One region of the Nocardia callitridis genome, then DNA from elsewhere that is predicted to be linked to it. Evidence: predicted binding sites of a transcription regulator. Region 1 holds the regulator's gene; the other holds the start of a gene.
The links. Region 1 encodes HspR, which represses chaperone genes until heat shock. Its sites were predicted from a motif close to ANNTGAGTNNNNNNNACTCANNT; they were not measured.
Positions count from the first base shown of each region.

Region 2: the regulator HspR is predicted to act here: its motif matches at 3,581-3,603, upstream of lon (endopeptidase La).

Region 1 is NZ_BAABJM010000001.1:1,062,651-1,069,778, forward strand. Features, by position in the region: gene ABEA50_RS04550 (FAD-binding oxidoreductase) at 1-867, shown strand, start outside; gene ABEA50_RS04555 (FAD-binding oxidoreductase) at 920-1,675, shown strand; gene ABEA50_RS04560 (FAD-binding oxidoreductase) at 1,683-2,852, opposite strand; gene ABEA50_RS04565 (heat shock protein transcriptional repressor HspR) at 3,312-3,716, opposite strand; gene dnaJ (molecular chaperone DnaJ) at 3,716-4,909, opposite strand; gene grpE (nucleotide exchange factor GrpE) at 5,072-5,746, opposite strand; gene dnaK (molecular chaperone DnaK) at 5,743-7,128, opposite strand, start outside.
Region 2 is NZ_BAABJM010000001.1:1,327,154-1,334,281, reverse strand. Features, by position in the region: gene ABEA50_RS05700 (TIGR03084 family metal-binding protein) at 1-17, opposite strand, end outside; gene ABEA50_RS05695 (hypothetical protein) at 129-1,484, opposite strand; gene ABEA50_RS05690 (SDR family NAD(P)-dependent oxidoreductase) at 1,836-2,732, opposite strand; gene ABEA50_RS05685 (TetR/AcrR family transcriptional regulator) at 2,837-3,502, shown strand; gene lon (endopeptidase La) at 3,645-6,068, shown strand; gene ABEA50_RS05675 (PaaI family thioesterase) at 6,393-6,821, opposite strand; gene ABEA50_RS05670 (TetR/AcrR family transcriptional regulator) at 6,848-7,128, opposite strand, start outside.

The DNA of each region.
Region 1 (7,128 bases):
GGCCGGGCGCTCGTCGCCGCCTTCCGCGCCTATAACGACAATGCGTGGCACCGCGAACTCGAAGAGGGTTGGCGCGACATCGCCCTCCTGATCGCCGCGTCGATGGCCATCGGAGCCAACTCCGACAAGTCCCAGCCCTACTGGGAGTCGACCGTCGTCGGGCACCGCAGGGTGCTCGAAGACCTCGCCATCGTGCGCCTGCAATCCGACACCCCGATCCCCTATCAGGCCGGGCAGTACGTACCACTCACCATCCCGCAGCGGCCGAAGATGTGGCGCTACTTCTCGCCGGCCATCCCCTCCAATCCCTACGGGGAGATCGAATTCCACGTCCGCAAGATTCGCGGCGGCTGGGTGAGTCCCGCCATCGTGAACGAGACCAAGGTGGGCGACCGGTGGCAGATCGCGGCGCCGCTGGGCGGGTTACAGGTCGACAGGGACAGCGGCTACGACGTGTTGATGATCGGCGCCGGCACCGGCATCGCCCCGCTGCGCGCCCAACTGATCGAGATGAGCCGACGCGGCATCAACCCGAGGGTGCACTTCTTCATCGGCGGCCACTACCCCTGCGACCTGTACGACGTGGAGAACATGTGGCAGCTCTCGCAGAGCAATCCGTGGCTCACGATCGTGCCGGTCTGCGAGCAGAAGACCAACCCATGGTGGTACCCCCATCCGCCCTCGGACGCACCGTACGGCATGCACCGCACGCTGATCGGTAATCTCGGCGCGGTGGTCGCGAGCTTCGGCGCCTGGGCGGATCGACAGATCCACATCGCGGGCTCCGCGCGGATGATCGCCGATACCCGCCGCGCGCTCACCGCGGTCGGCACGCCGGAAGCCAACATCAGCTCCGATCCGGTGTGAGCCAACCGCACGTCGAGCGCACCGAACCTAGCTTTTGTCCGAGGAGACCATGATGGGCCAACCCCACCAGCAGGAATGGACCGCGACGGTCGTCGGCCATCACCGTCTGCGCAACGACCTCGCGGTGATCCGGCTCATCGGGGAATTCGTGCCGTTCGCGGCAGGACAGTCTGTGCAGGTGCGGGTACCGCAGCAGCCAGGCGTGCGCCGCAGGCTCTCGCCAGCCTTGCCGCCGTCACTGGACGGAAAGATGGAGTTCCACGTGCGCGCGGTGCCGGGCGGGTGGTGCAGCAGCGCCATCGTCGCCGACACCAAACCGGGCGACGAATGGCAGATCAGCGCTCCGTACGGCAGTTTCGCCGTCGACCCCGACGGCGAGGAGATCATCATGATCGCCGGCGGCACCGGCCTGGCGCCGCTGCGCGCGCAAATCCTCGATCTCGCACGCCATTCCGATCCGCCACGCACCTACCTGTTCATCGGTGGCCGCTCACCGCGCGACCTCTACGCCTCGGACATGCTGTATCTCCTGGCCGACGAACTGCCGTGGCTCACCGTGATTCCGGTGGTCGATGATCCGGATGATCCTGGCTTGGTCGACGAGTGGTACGAGCACAGTCGCGTCGAGGTCGGCTTTCCGCTCGACGACATGCTGGTCGGCACCCTCGCCGAAGTCGTCGGCTCGCACGGTGCGTTCGAGCATCAGCAGGTACTGGTCTGCGGCTCACCGAACATGGTGCGCGCCACCGTCACCCGCCTGCTCGATACCGGGACACCACCGGAGCGGATCCAATTCGAGGGAATTTGAGCCCGGCTCAGAACAGCGGGTCGTGACGGATGTTCTTGGCCTGCGTCCCCGAGGCCATCAGCCGGAACTTGGTGGTTTGCACCATCGACGGTGAGCCGACGATCTGCACGTCGTGGTCGGCCCAGGTGCCGGTCTTGGCGACGACCTTCGCGATCGCGCCGGTCCTGCGCGGCGCGATGCCCGGCCAGATGTTCTCCTGCGGCTTGGATTCGGTGTACCACCACGGGTTTTCGTCCTGCTCGGTGACGGGCGTCACCGACAACCACGGATTGGCCACGGCCAGCTCGCTCAGCGCGTCCATGTCGTAGAGGTCGCAGGGGTGCTTCCCCCCGACGAAAAGGTGCACGTGGGGGTTGGCCCGGCGCTGGGCCATGGTCATGAGTTGGGCACGCAGCGGCGCGATCCCGGTGCCACAGCCGATCATCAGCAGCTTGCGTTTGGGATTGCGTGGCACGCCGAGGCCGCCGAGCGGCGCACCGAGCTGCCATTGGTCACCCACCGCGGTGTGGTCGATGATCGCGGGGCTGACCCACCCGCCCGACACCGCGCGAACATGGAATTCGATCTCACCCTCGGCATTCGCGGGGATCGCTGGCGAGAGGTAGCGCCACATCCTCGGCCGAGCGGGAACCTGCACGCTGACATACTGACCCGCGGCGTACCGCATGGGCTGATCCAGCCGCAGTCGCACCACCCGCAGATTACGCAGCACAGCACGGGATTCGAGCACGGTGCCACCCCACACGGGCGGGGTCGTCTCCTTCTCGGCGGCACCGACCATGGTGTCGCTGATCATCTTCAGACCCTCGTCCCACGCGCGGTCGACCTCGTCGGTCCAGATCTCGGTGTCGGCGCTCAGGCGCATCGCGGTCTTGATCGAGGAGCACATCGCGACGTAATGCTCCGGCAGGACACCGTATTTGCGGTGGTCACGGCCGAGTTGGGCGAGAAATGGCAGCAATTCGCCCGGCTGCTCCAACCGGTCGAGGGTGAAACCGATCGCTTTGACGAAACGGTCGCGTTGGGCGTCCATCGCGGCGGGAAAGAAGTCGCGAAGCGCAGGGTATTCGGTGAACAGGATCGAGTAGCACGATCGCGCCAGTCGCTGCACACCGTCTTCCTGCGCGGCAACCGCTTTGAACGTTGTTCTGATCACAGCGACGGTCCGCGAATCCATTTGTGTCACAACCCCATTTCGCACCTAGAACACAAATTAACCGCCGAGGCAGGCGCTTCGGGACACTCGACAGCAGACGATGGCAAGAGTGTAAGCGAGGATTGCCAGCTACGGCAGAGACCGGATAAATTCCATGGGTGTAATTCGGTGAAATCCGAGGACACACAACGCGAATCGCGGCCAAAACATACCGTAAGGCGGCTGAAAGCCGCGTAATTCGGGCAGCAGCTCATGAACACACAAGGCGCGCTTCACATTTTCCGCACCGCACAAGACCTCGCCAGCGATCTTGCGGCAATCGAGAAAACACGCAGAATTTCTTACCATGGCAAATGATCAGCATCACAACACAATTGCCGAACGACGACAAAAAAATCGGGCCCCGGAATCTCCTGGGGAGAATCCGAGGCCCGTCGAGCCCACTACCACCGCGCTCGAATCAGCGTGGCGAACACCGCATCACGACGACCGCCGATTACGCGGCTTCCACACCACCAGCGCGGTACTGCGCTGCGGCGACAGATCGGGCCGATAACCCGCCCGCGTCCGCTCCAGCTCCGCCGACAACTCGGCGACATGCTGTTGCAGCTCCGACACCTGATTGGTGAGCTCGATGATGCGCTTGATCCCGGCGAGATTGACGCCCTCGTCCTGGGACAACCGCTGCACCTCGCGCAGCAGCTCGACGTCCCTCGACGAATACCGTCGTCCACCACCCGAAGTACGTTGCGGGGTCACCAGACCGAGGCGGTCATACGTGCGCAAGGTCTGCGCGTGCATGCCCGCCAGCTGGGCCGCGACCGAGATCATGAAGAACTCGGCGCGCGCGGCACCACCGGACGATTGCTTCGGATCACCGGACATTACGCACCCGCCCATCCAGCACGCGGATCGAAGCCACTGGCCTTCTCCGCCTCCGCGTAACGACGCAGCGCTTCGACCGCCTCGTCATCGAGCTTCGGCGCCACCGCGACCTTCACGGTGACCAGCAGGTCGCCCGCGCCGCCAGCACGCTTGGGCACACCACGGCCGCGAACACGCAGGATGCGACCGTCCACGGTGCCCGCGGGGACCTTCACCCCCACACGACCCGTCAGGGTCGGCACGGAAACCGTTGTGCCAAGCACCAATTCACTGTAACTGACCGGAAGCACAAGGGTCAGGTCGTCGCCATTGCGCCCGAAGACCTTGTCTTGACTGACGTGCACAGAGACGAACAGATCACCCGAAGGCGCCCCGCGCAACCCGGCTTCGCCCTGACCGGCCAACCGAATCCGCTGACCGTCACTGACTCCCGGCGGAATCCGCACCGTGATGGTGCGCGTGCGGTTCTGCACCCCGCTGCCATGGCAGGTGGCACACGGATCGTCGATGATCGAACCCGTGCCACGGCACTCGTCGCACGGCTCGCTGAAGCCGAACGCGCCCTGGTTCCGGGTGATCACACCGTTGCCGTTGCAGACATGACAGACCCGAGGGCTCGTCCCGGGCTTGGCGCCACTGCCGTGACAGGTGGTACACGGCGAAGGGCTCGTCATCCGCAGCGGAACCGTCACGCCCTGGGTTGCCTCGCGGAAACCCAGGGTGGTCTCGGTCTCCACATCCGCCCCACGCCGAGGTCGGCTACCCTCGGCACGCGTACCGCCGCCTCGTGCGTTGAACAACCCACCGAGCAGGTCACCGAGGCCACCGTCGCCGGCGGTCGCGCCGCCACCGAAGATGTCACCGAAATTCTGCGCGTTGCCGAAATTCTGCGAGAAGCCACCAGCCCCACCGGGACTGAAACCGCCCGCGCCACGCCCCGCGTAACCGCCGCCACCCGAGAACAGCGCTCGGGTCTCGTCGTACTCCTTGCGCTTGGCCGGGTCCGACAGCACGGCATGCGCCTCGCTGACGGTCTTGAACCGCTCCTCGGCCTTGCTGTCACCGGGGTTGGCGTCGGGATGCAGGTCACGCGCCAGCTTGCGGTAGGCCTTCTTGATCTCCTCCTGCGAGGCGCTGGAGGAAACACCCAGATCCTTGTAGAAGTCCTTCTCGATCCACTCCCGTTGGCTCACCGGGCATCTCCTCCTTCCGCACTCTCAGGATCCCGGCACGAGCACGGGGAGGCAAGAAATGCCCGCCCCAACGCTCGCGCCGTGTTGGTTTGGCGACACTCGCGGGGGCCTACGTGGTCACGCTTCGCTACCGCCTCCGGCCCCAACGCTCGCGCCGCGCGACTATCGGTTGTTCGTACCGGCATCAACATCCGATGCCTCTTCCACCGTCCGATCCGTTTGCGCCGAATCGGAGGGACCATCGGTGACCCCGACCAGCGCGTGCCGAAGCACGCGCTCGCCGAGCCGATAGCCCTTGCGCATGACCAGGCCGATCACCGGATCGTTTCCGGAGCCCTCGTGCTGCACGGCCTCGTGCAGGGTCGGATCGAAAGGCTCGCCCTCCGAACCGAATTCCTCCAAGCCCTGCTTGTGCAGCGCGTCGGCGAGCTTGTCGGCCACCGACTTCAACGGCCCCGTCTCCAGGTCGCCGTGCGCGCGGGCCCGGTCGAGATCGTCGAGCACGCCGAGCAGATCACCGACCACCGCCGCCTTGGCGCCGTCGGTCGCGGCCTTGCGGTCACGCTCGGTACGACGCCGGTAGTTGGCGTATTCGGCGGTCAGCCGCTGTAGGTCGGCGGTGCGCTCGGCGAGTTCGCCGGTCGCCTCGGCCGCGCCGGGGATATCGGCGAGACCGGACTCGGCGCCGTTACCGGCCGCCGAATCCGCGAACCCGTCCTGTCCCGCACGCACGCTGTCGTCCGACGCCTCGTCCGCACGCGGAGCGCGGTCCTCGGGGTCGATCTTGCGCTTGTCCACGAAGGAGATCGGCTCCTGCTCCGAGTTACCCTGTGTCACTTCTTCTCCGTGTCGACCGGCTCGTCCACGACCTCGGCGTCGACGACCTGGTCGTCGTCGGAGTTGGAGTCGTTGGGGGCCGAACCGTTGCTCGACGCCCCTTCTTCCTCGGCCGAGGCCTCGTAGATCGCCTGGCCGAGCGCCTGCGACTCGGTGGCCAGCTTCTCGAAGGCCGACTTCACCGCGGCGATGTCGGTTCCGGCAAGCGCGGTGTTGGCTTCGGCGATGGCCTCTTCGACCTTTGCCTTGGTGTCCGCGGGGACCTTGTCCTCGTTGTCCTTGATGAACTTCTCGGTCTGGTGCACCAGCGACTCGGCCTGGTTGCGGGTCTCCGCTTCCTCCCGGCGGGTCTTGTCCTCGGCGGCGTGCGCCTCGGCGTCCTTGACCATCCGGTCGATCTCTTCCTTGGACAAGCCGGAGCCGTCCTGGATCTTGATCGTGTTCTCCTTGCCCGTGCCCTTGTCCTTGGCGGTCACGTGCACGATGCCGTTGGCGTCGATGTCGAAGGTGACCTCGATCTGCGGCACACCACGCGGCGCGGGCGGGATGCCGGTCAGCTCGAAGGAGCCGAGCAGCTTGTTGTGCGAGGCGATCTCGCGCTCACCCTGGAACACCTGGATCTGCACCGAGGGCTGGTTGTCGTCGGCGGTGGTGAAGGTTTCCGAACGCTTGGTCGGGATGGTGGTGTTGCGCTCGATGAGCTTGGTCATCACGCCACCCTTGGTCTCGATACCCAGCGAAAGCGGGGTCACATCGAGCAGCAGGACGTCCTTGACCTCACCCTTGAGCACACCGGCCTGCAAAGCGGCGCCGACGGCGACGACCTCGTCCGGGTTCACGCCCTTGTTCGGCTCCTTGCCGCCGGTCAGCTCCTTCACGAGCTCGGTGACGGCGGGCATACGGGTGGAACCACCGACGAGCACGACATGGTCGATGTCGGCGACCTTGATGCCCGCGTCCTTGATCACGGACTGGAACGGCGCACGGGTGCGGTCGAGCAGGTCGGAGGTGATCTTCTGGAACTCGGCGCGAGTGAGCTGCTCGTCGAGGAACAGCGGGTTCTTGTCCGCGTCGACGGTGATGTAGGGCAGGTTGATCGAGGTGCTCTGCGAGGAGCTGAGTTCGATCTTGGCCTTCTCCGCGGCCTCACGCAGCCGCTGCATGGCCATCTTGTCCTTGGTCAGGTCGATACCCGAGCTGTTCTTGAACTTGTCGACCAACCAGCTGACGACGCGCTCGTCCCAGTCGTCACCACCGAGGTGGTTGTCACCGGAGGTGGCGCGAACCTCGACGACGCCCTCGCCGATTTCCAGCAGCGAGACGTCGAAGGTGCCGCCACCGAGGTCGAAGACCAGGATGGTCTGTTCCTTGTCGCCCTTGTC
Region 2 (7,128 bases), 260 kb from region 1:
GCTTCGAGGTCGGCCATCGGATCCCTTGCACGTCGCGGCAGGTGTTGCGCTGCTGGTCGTCGCTCAGCATCGCAGCGAGTCCGGCAAAATGCAAGCGCGTGTGCTTGTATTTTGGTCGGTTCGAGCCGCTACCAGCCGAAGATGACGAGATGAACGCCCCCGACGAACAAACCGAGCGCCGCACCGTGCAGGTACAACAGCCACGCGTCCTGCTCGACGGAGGCGTAGAACATCTCCATGAACTCCCCCGGCGTCAGGAATCTCAGCTTGCGCGCCGCGAACTCATCGATCGTTTTCGCCTGCTCGGAGGTGAACTCCTCGTCCTCCACCAACGACGGCGCGAGCCCCACCGCGGCACCGGCCGCACCCACCGTGAGATTCTCGAACTGGCGACGCCCCAACGCCGCACGCACCAGCGAGGTGGTTCGCCCGAGCTGACGGTGGATCTCCGCGGAGATCAGGTTTTCCAGCAGCTGCCTGGTCTTGTCGCCGTTGGGCCCGTCCAGCAGCTCGTGCGAGAGATTGGGCAGTGTCAGCACCTGGTAGGCCAGGATGTGTGCGAGATCGGCCGCCGCCTGCGGTTGCCGCTTGGCCAGCAGCGCTTGCTTCCACAGGTACTTGTAGCGCGGTTGCGGATCGCCGGGCTCGAACACCATCTTCACCGCGATCACGTTCACCAGCACGCCGATCAGCGCGCCCGCGAGCAGCACGATCACCCAGCCGGGCAGCCAACCGATCACCGGAATATCGTGGTGCACATGCAGATACAGGGCCAGTAGCAGGCCGAACGGCGCGCCGAGCAGGCCGACACGCACCATGAACCGCAGCTCAGGCGCGGCGATGGTGGTGGTCAGGTCCTTGAGGATGGACGGGTTCTGCCGCAGGTACCTGATCACGAAGCTCTTGATGTCGATGAGCTGGTCGACATTGTCGCCGAGCGACTCGAACGCCCGGCGCGACAGCGCGGGCAGTTCGCGATCCACCCGCTGGTAGATCAGCTGCTTGGCGGCACGCGGTACCGAGCGCCACAGATCGGGGTTGTCGCGTTCCATCAGTTCGTCGACGATCTCGCGCACCTGTCCCCGAGCGAGGACCGCGACGTAGTCGGCGATGCCGTCCAGGTCGAGCTCGTGAATGAAGTCCTTCGGACTGCCGATGCGCATCAGCGCCTTGTCCACGCAGATGCTGGCCATCTTCTCCGCACGCGCGGGGATGAAACCTTGGAATCCCAGCCGCTGACCGTCACCGGAGAATGTCGGCAACACCTGCACGCGCCGGGGAAAATACGGGTACAGCACATCGAGCCCCGGGATTCGGAAGCCACGAAACCGCAGCGGCCAGAACAGCATCAGCACGCCGGTCCAGTTGGTCACCCAGCCCGCGATCGCGCTGAAGATCGGGAACGTGATCAGGTCGACGACGAATTTGGATTGCCCGGTCAGGTCTTCCCAGTCGATGAACACGCCAGCGGCGAGTGACGTCATCGGTGGTTCTCCCTCGGCGGCACCCGGCACAACCACCGGTATGAGCGATCCAGACCCCCACATTCTCCTAGCCCGCCCGCCACTGTCAACGCGGCGGGCGGACGTGTACTACACCGCGGCGTCGGAACTGCCCGACCTGTGATTTTGTTCGATGATGGTGTCGCAGCGGCCACGAATTCCGCAGTGGCCGTTTCGAGGGGTCGACTGTGCCGGTCGTCGTGAGTGGCCTGTTCGTCTGTCCGAGGGGTCAGGCGGCTGCCTGCGACGCGAGGCATACCGGGCGAATCCGGGTGCGGCCGAGAAGGGTCCGCGGCTCTGGCGCCCGGCCGCTGATCACCGTGCGAGCCGGGTTCAGGGGAACGTCACGCCCGTGAGTTCCTCGGAGACGCTCCACAGGCGCTGCTGGATCGCTTCGTCGTGGGAGCGCGTGCTGGAGGTGACCAGCTTCGGGTATCCACGGACCTCACCGAGGCCACGGGGACCGTAGTACTGCCCGCCGACGACAGCCGGATCGGTGGCGGCGCGCAGGGTTGGCAGCGCGCCCATTTCGGCCTTCTGGGTGAGCAGTGGCGCGACCACGCTGAAGAGCCCTCGGAGCGCGGCGGGCATGTTGCGCACGAGTTCGGTGTCGGAAACACCGGGGTGTGCGGCGACCGCGATGGTGGTGTCGTGTGGCGCGAGCCTGCGCTGTAGGGCGTAGGTGAACATCAGGTTGGCGAGTTTGGACTGGCCGTAGGCGGCCACGCGCCGGTAGGAGTGCTTCCACTGCAGGTCGTCGAAGTGAATGTCGGCCAGGATGCGGTGGCCGACGCTGCTGACCGTCACGACGCGGGAACCTGGGACGGGCAGCAGTCGGTCGAGCAGTAGGCCGGTCAGTGCGAAGTGGCCGAGATGGTTGGTGCCGAACTGCAGCTCGAAGCCGTCGGCGGTGGTCTGGCGCGGGGGGTACATCACGCCCGCGTTGTTGATGAGGAGGTCGATGCGCGGGTGTAGGGCGCGCAGATCGGTTGCGGCGGACTGGATCGAGTCCCGCGAGGACAGGTCGAGCGCTTGGACGGTGACGTCGCCGGTGATGCGGGCGGCCGCCTGCTTGCCCTTTTCGATGTTGCGGACGGCCATGACCACCGTCGCCCCCCGTTCGGCGAGCATTCGGGCGGTCTCGAAACCCAGCCCGGTGTTGGCGCCGGTCACGATCGCCACCCGGCCGCTCTGGTCGGGGATGCGCGTGTCGGTCCAGTTGTCGCTCATGACGTACTCCTTGATTAAGAACCACTGGTCTCTTATTGGGTACAACGTAAAAGACCGTCGGTCTTCTGTCAAGGAACCGGTGGTCTTTAAGTTAGGGTGAAGGCGTGAGCTTTCATCGAGCACGCAGCGAGGAGCAGCGTGAGGTCCGTCGCCGAGCGATCCTGGATACGGCGGCGGCGATGCTCGACGAGATGTCGGTGGCCGAGCTGAGCCTCAACGGACTCAGTCGACGCGTGGGCCTGGCCAAGTCGAATGTCCTGCGGTACTTCGAGTCCCGTGAGGCGGTGCTACTCGAACTGCAGGACGTCTTCATGGGGAGCTGGCTGGTCGAACTCGCGGACGAGCTGGCCTCGGAAATCGAGGCGAAGGCGGCGCAGGACGTGCGGGCCGGTCAGCTGGCCGAAGTCCTGAGTCGGTCGCTGGCGCGAGAGGTTGTGCTCTGCGACCTGTTCGGCGCGCAGGGTGGCGTCCTCGAGCGCAACGTCTCGGTGGAGGTGGTCAAGCGATACAAGCGCGCCTACCTCGCGAGGCTCGCGGACATGGCCGATCTCATGTGCCGTCACCTGCCGGAGCTCGGCGAAAACGCACAGCTGTTCTGCCTGATGAGTCTGCTCTCGGCGGGTGCTCTTGCGGCGTACGTCCCGCCGCCGCCCAATCTCGTCGCCGTCTACGCGGACGAGCCCGCCCTCGGCGCGCTCCACATGGAGCTACCGGACGCACTGCGGGTCGCCTTCACCGCATCGCTCGTTGGCGTGCTGCCGCGCGGCTGAAACACCTCCTGTTTCCTGGTGCGGGTTCGCCCTCGGTGAACAGCGTCACCGGGTCGGAACAAAGTGGATGGGGTTGGGGGTTGACTGGGCATCGCTCAACTTTTGGAGGGCCGAAAAGGTGACCACATCTCAGAATCTTCCTGTGCTGTTCCTGACCGATCCGATCGTGCTGCCCGGCATGGTCGTGCCCATCGAGCTGGATGAATCGGCGCAGGCCGCGATCGATGCCGCGCGTGCGGCCAACACCGAGGCTGTGCTGCTGGCTCCCCGACTGACCGAGGGCTACGCGACCTACGGCGTTGTCGCCACGATCGAGCAGGTCGGACGGATGCGCGGTGGTGCGGCCGCCGCGGTACTCAAGGCTGAGCGGCGCGCCAAGATCGGTCACGGCGTTACCGGGCCCGGCGCGGCGCTGTGGGTGGAGGCCGAACCGGTCGAGCTCGGTGAACCCGACGGGCGCACCAGGGAATTGGCCGCGGAGTACAAGCGGCTGATCGTCTCGGTCTTGCAGCGCCGGGAAGCGTGGCAGGTCATCGACGCGGTCAACCAGCTCAGCGACCCGTCCGCGATCGCTGACACCGCGGGCTACGCCCCCTACCTGTCGGCCGAGCAGAAGACCGAACTGCTCGAGACCCCGGACGTGCTGCCACGGCTCACCAAGCTGATCGAGTGGACCAAGGAGCACATCGCCGAGGCCGAGGTCAGCGAGAAGATCAGCGAAGACGTCCGCGAGGGCATGGAGAAGAGCCAGCGCGAATTCCTGCTGCGCCAGCAACTCAATGCCATCCGCAAGGAACTCGGTGAAGGCGAACCCGACGGCGCCGACGACTACCGGACCAGGGTCGAGCAGGCCGACCTGCCCGAATCGGTCCGTACCTCCGCGCTGCGCGAGGTCGACAAGCTGGAACGCTCCAGCGATCAGAGCCCGGAGACCGGCTGGATTCGCACCTGGCTCGATACCGTGCTCGAACTGCCGTGGGCGGTGAAAACCACCGACAACACCGATGTTTCGGGTGCCCGCGCGGTGCTCGACGCCGATCACCACGGCCTGGACGAGGTCAAGGAGCGGATGGTCGAGTACCTCGCGGTGCGCTCGCGCAGGGCCGCACGCGGAATGGAAGTGGTCGGCGGTCGTGGTTCCGGCGCGGTTCTCGTCCTGGTCGGTCCTCCCGGTGTCGGCAAAACCTCGCTCGGTGAGTCCGTGGCAAACGCGCTGGGCCGCAAGTTCGTTCGCGTCGCCCTGGGTGGTGTGCGGGACGAGGCCGAGATCCGCGGTCACCGCCGCACCTATGTGGGTGCGCTGCCCGGCCGGATCGCGCGCGCGATCAAGGAAGCGGGATCGATGAATCCCGTGGTGTTGCTGGACGAGATCGACAAGGTCGGCGCGGATTTCCGTGGCGATCCTGCGGCGGCGCTGCTCGAGGTGCTCGATCCCGCGCAGAACCACACCTTCCGCGATCACTACCTCGATCTGGACCTGGATCTGTCCGACGTGTTGTTCATCGCGACGGCCAATGTCATGGACACCATCCCCGGCCCGCTGCTGGACCGGATGGAACTGATCACCGTCGACGGCTACACCGAGGACGACAAGGTGGGCATCGCCCGCGACTTCCTGGTGCCGAGGCAGTTGGAGCGCAACGCGTTGACCGCCGAGGAAGTCACCGTCACCGACGCGGCCTTGCGGGAGATCGCCGCCGACTACACCAGGGAAGCCGGTGTGCGGCAGCTGGAACGGTTGATCGCGAAGGCGCTGCGTAAGGCGGCGACCAAGCTGTCGGGCCTGGATACGGGCAAACTCAGCGAACTGGGTTACGACCCGGCCTTGGGATACGGCACCGAGTTGGGTTACGACGCTGCGCTGGGATACGAGCCGTTGATCGAGTCCGACACCGCGGCGGGCGGCTCGCTCACGATCGATGTGGACGATCTGAAGTCCTACCTGGGTCGGCCGAGGTTCACCTCCGACGCGGTCGAACGCACCGCGGTGCCCGGTGTGGCGACCGGTCTCGCGGTGACCGGTCTCGGTGGCGACGTCCTCTACATCGAGGCGAATTCCGCCGAGGGTGAGCGTGCGCTGACCCTGACCGGCCAGCTGGGTGATGTGATGAAGGAGTCCGCGCAGATCGCATTGACCTACGTGCGTTCGCATCTCGCGGAGATCGGCATCGAACCGTCGGTGCTCGACCGCAATATCCACGTGCACTTCCCCGCGGGTGCGGTGCCGAAGGACGGTCCTTCCGCTGGCGTCACCATGATCACCGCGTTGGTGTCGTTGGCGCTGGGCAGGCAGGTCCGCGCGGACGTCGGCATGACCGGTGAGGTCACGTTGAACGGTCGGGTGCTGCCGATCGGTGGCGTGAAGCAGAAGCTGCTCGCCGCGCAGCGCGCCGGGCTGAAGACAGTGTTCATCCCGGCCCGCAACGAGCCGGATCTCGATGACGTGCCAGCGGAAGTGTTGGCGGCCTTGGACGTTCGTCCGGTCTCGGATGTGGGCGATATCCTCGCCTACGCCATCGAACCGGTCATCGAACCGGCGGCCGACTACGCGAGGCTCTCGGCCTGACCGATCCGAACAGCGGACCGGACACCTCTCGGTGTCCGGTCCGTTCGGCATCCTGGTCCGGTGGCTCCTGACGACCTGCTCTGGTCGGCGGCATCACCGGTTGCCTAAGGCCCGTCCCCTCATCGATAACGCGTCAACGCGGGATGTCGACCACGCCGCGCACCCACCCCGGCTTGCCGTAGTGCCGTGGCCTGCCGTGGCGCAAACGACTGTTCTACCTCAGTAGACCACCACCACGGTCGCGCTCGACTTCGGCCGGGTCGGCATCGATGACGATCTGGACCGAATTCTGTCCGTGCGGTGACCGTTTCGTGGCGTCAGTGGTTATCCCAGTTCGCGCTCGACGGCGCGGGCATTGCCCTGCGCCACCGCGCAGAGCACCGCCTCGGCGTCGTCGCTTTCGGCATAGATCTGGCAGCCGACCACGGCTTGACGTCGAGTGGAGCCGGTGACGGTCGCGTGCGCGCGCAGCCGTGTTCCGCGCGCGGGCCGCAGGTAGGTGATGGTGAATCCGCCGGTGAGCACATTGGCGCCGAGCAGGCTGCCCGCGGCGAAGGTGATGGCGTTGTCGGCGGCGTAGGACAGCACGCCGCCGTGCACGTAGCCGAATTGCTGTCCGAGTTCGGGTCGAATCGGGATGACGAGTGTTGCTGTACCTTCGGCGAATTCGGTGATCTTCGTGCCGACGTGTTGGGCGAACGGTTGCGCGGCGAGCACTTGTTCGGCGAGGTCCGGGGTGATTTCGGTGGCCATGTGGTCGCGCCTTTCGGGTCTGTCGGTCATGGCGTCTGGATCGGTCGTGGTGTCGAGGCGAGCGCTCGCCATGCGGCGTCGGCGAGTTCGTCGGCGATGTCGAGTGGGCTGGTGGGTATGTCGCCGACGAGCCACTGTCTGCTGTATTCCTGTGCCGGGCCCAACCAGAGGGCGTAGACGACGTCGAGTCCGAGGTCGCGGACCGCGCCGTAGGCGGCGTGGGTGCGCCACCAGCGTGCGACGACGGTAAGGAATTCCCGATTGCCCTGGTTCTCCCGCACCCCCCGCGGTCGCGCGGCGGTGAGAA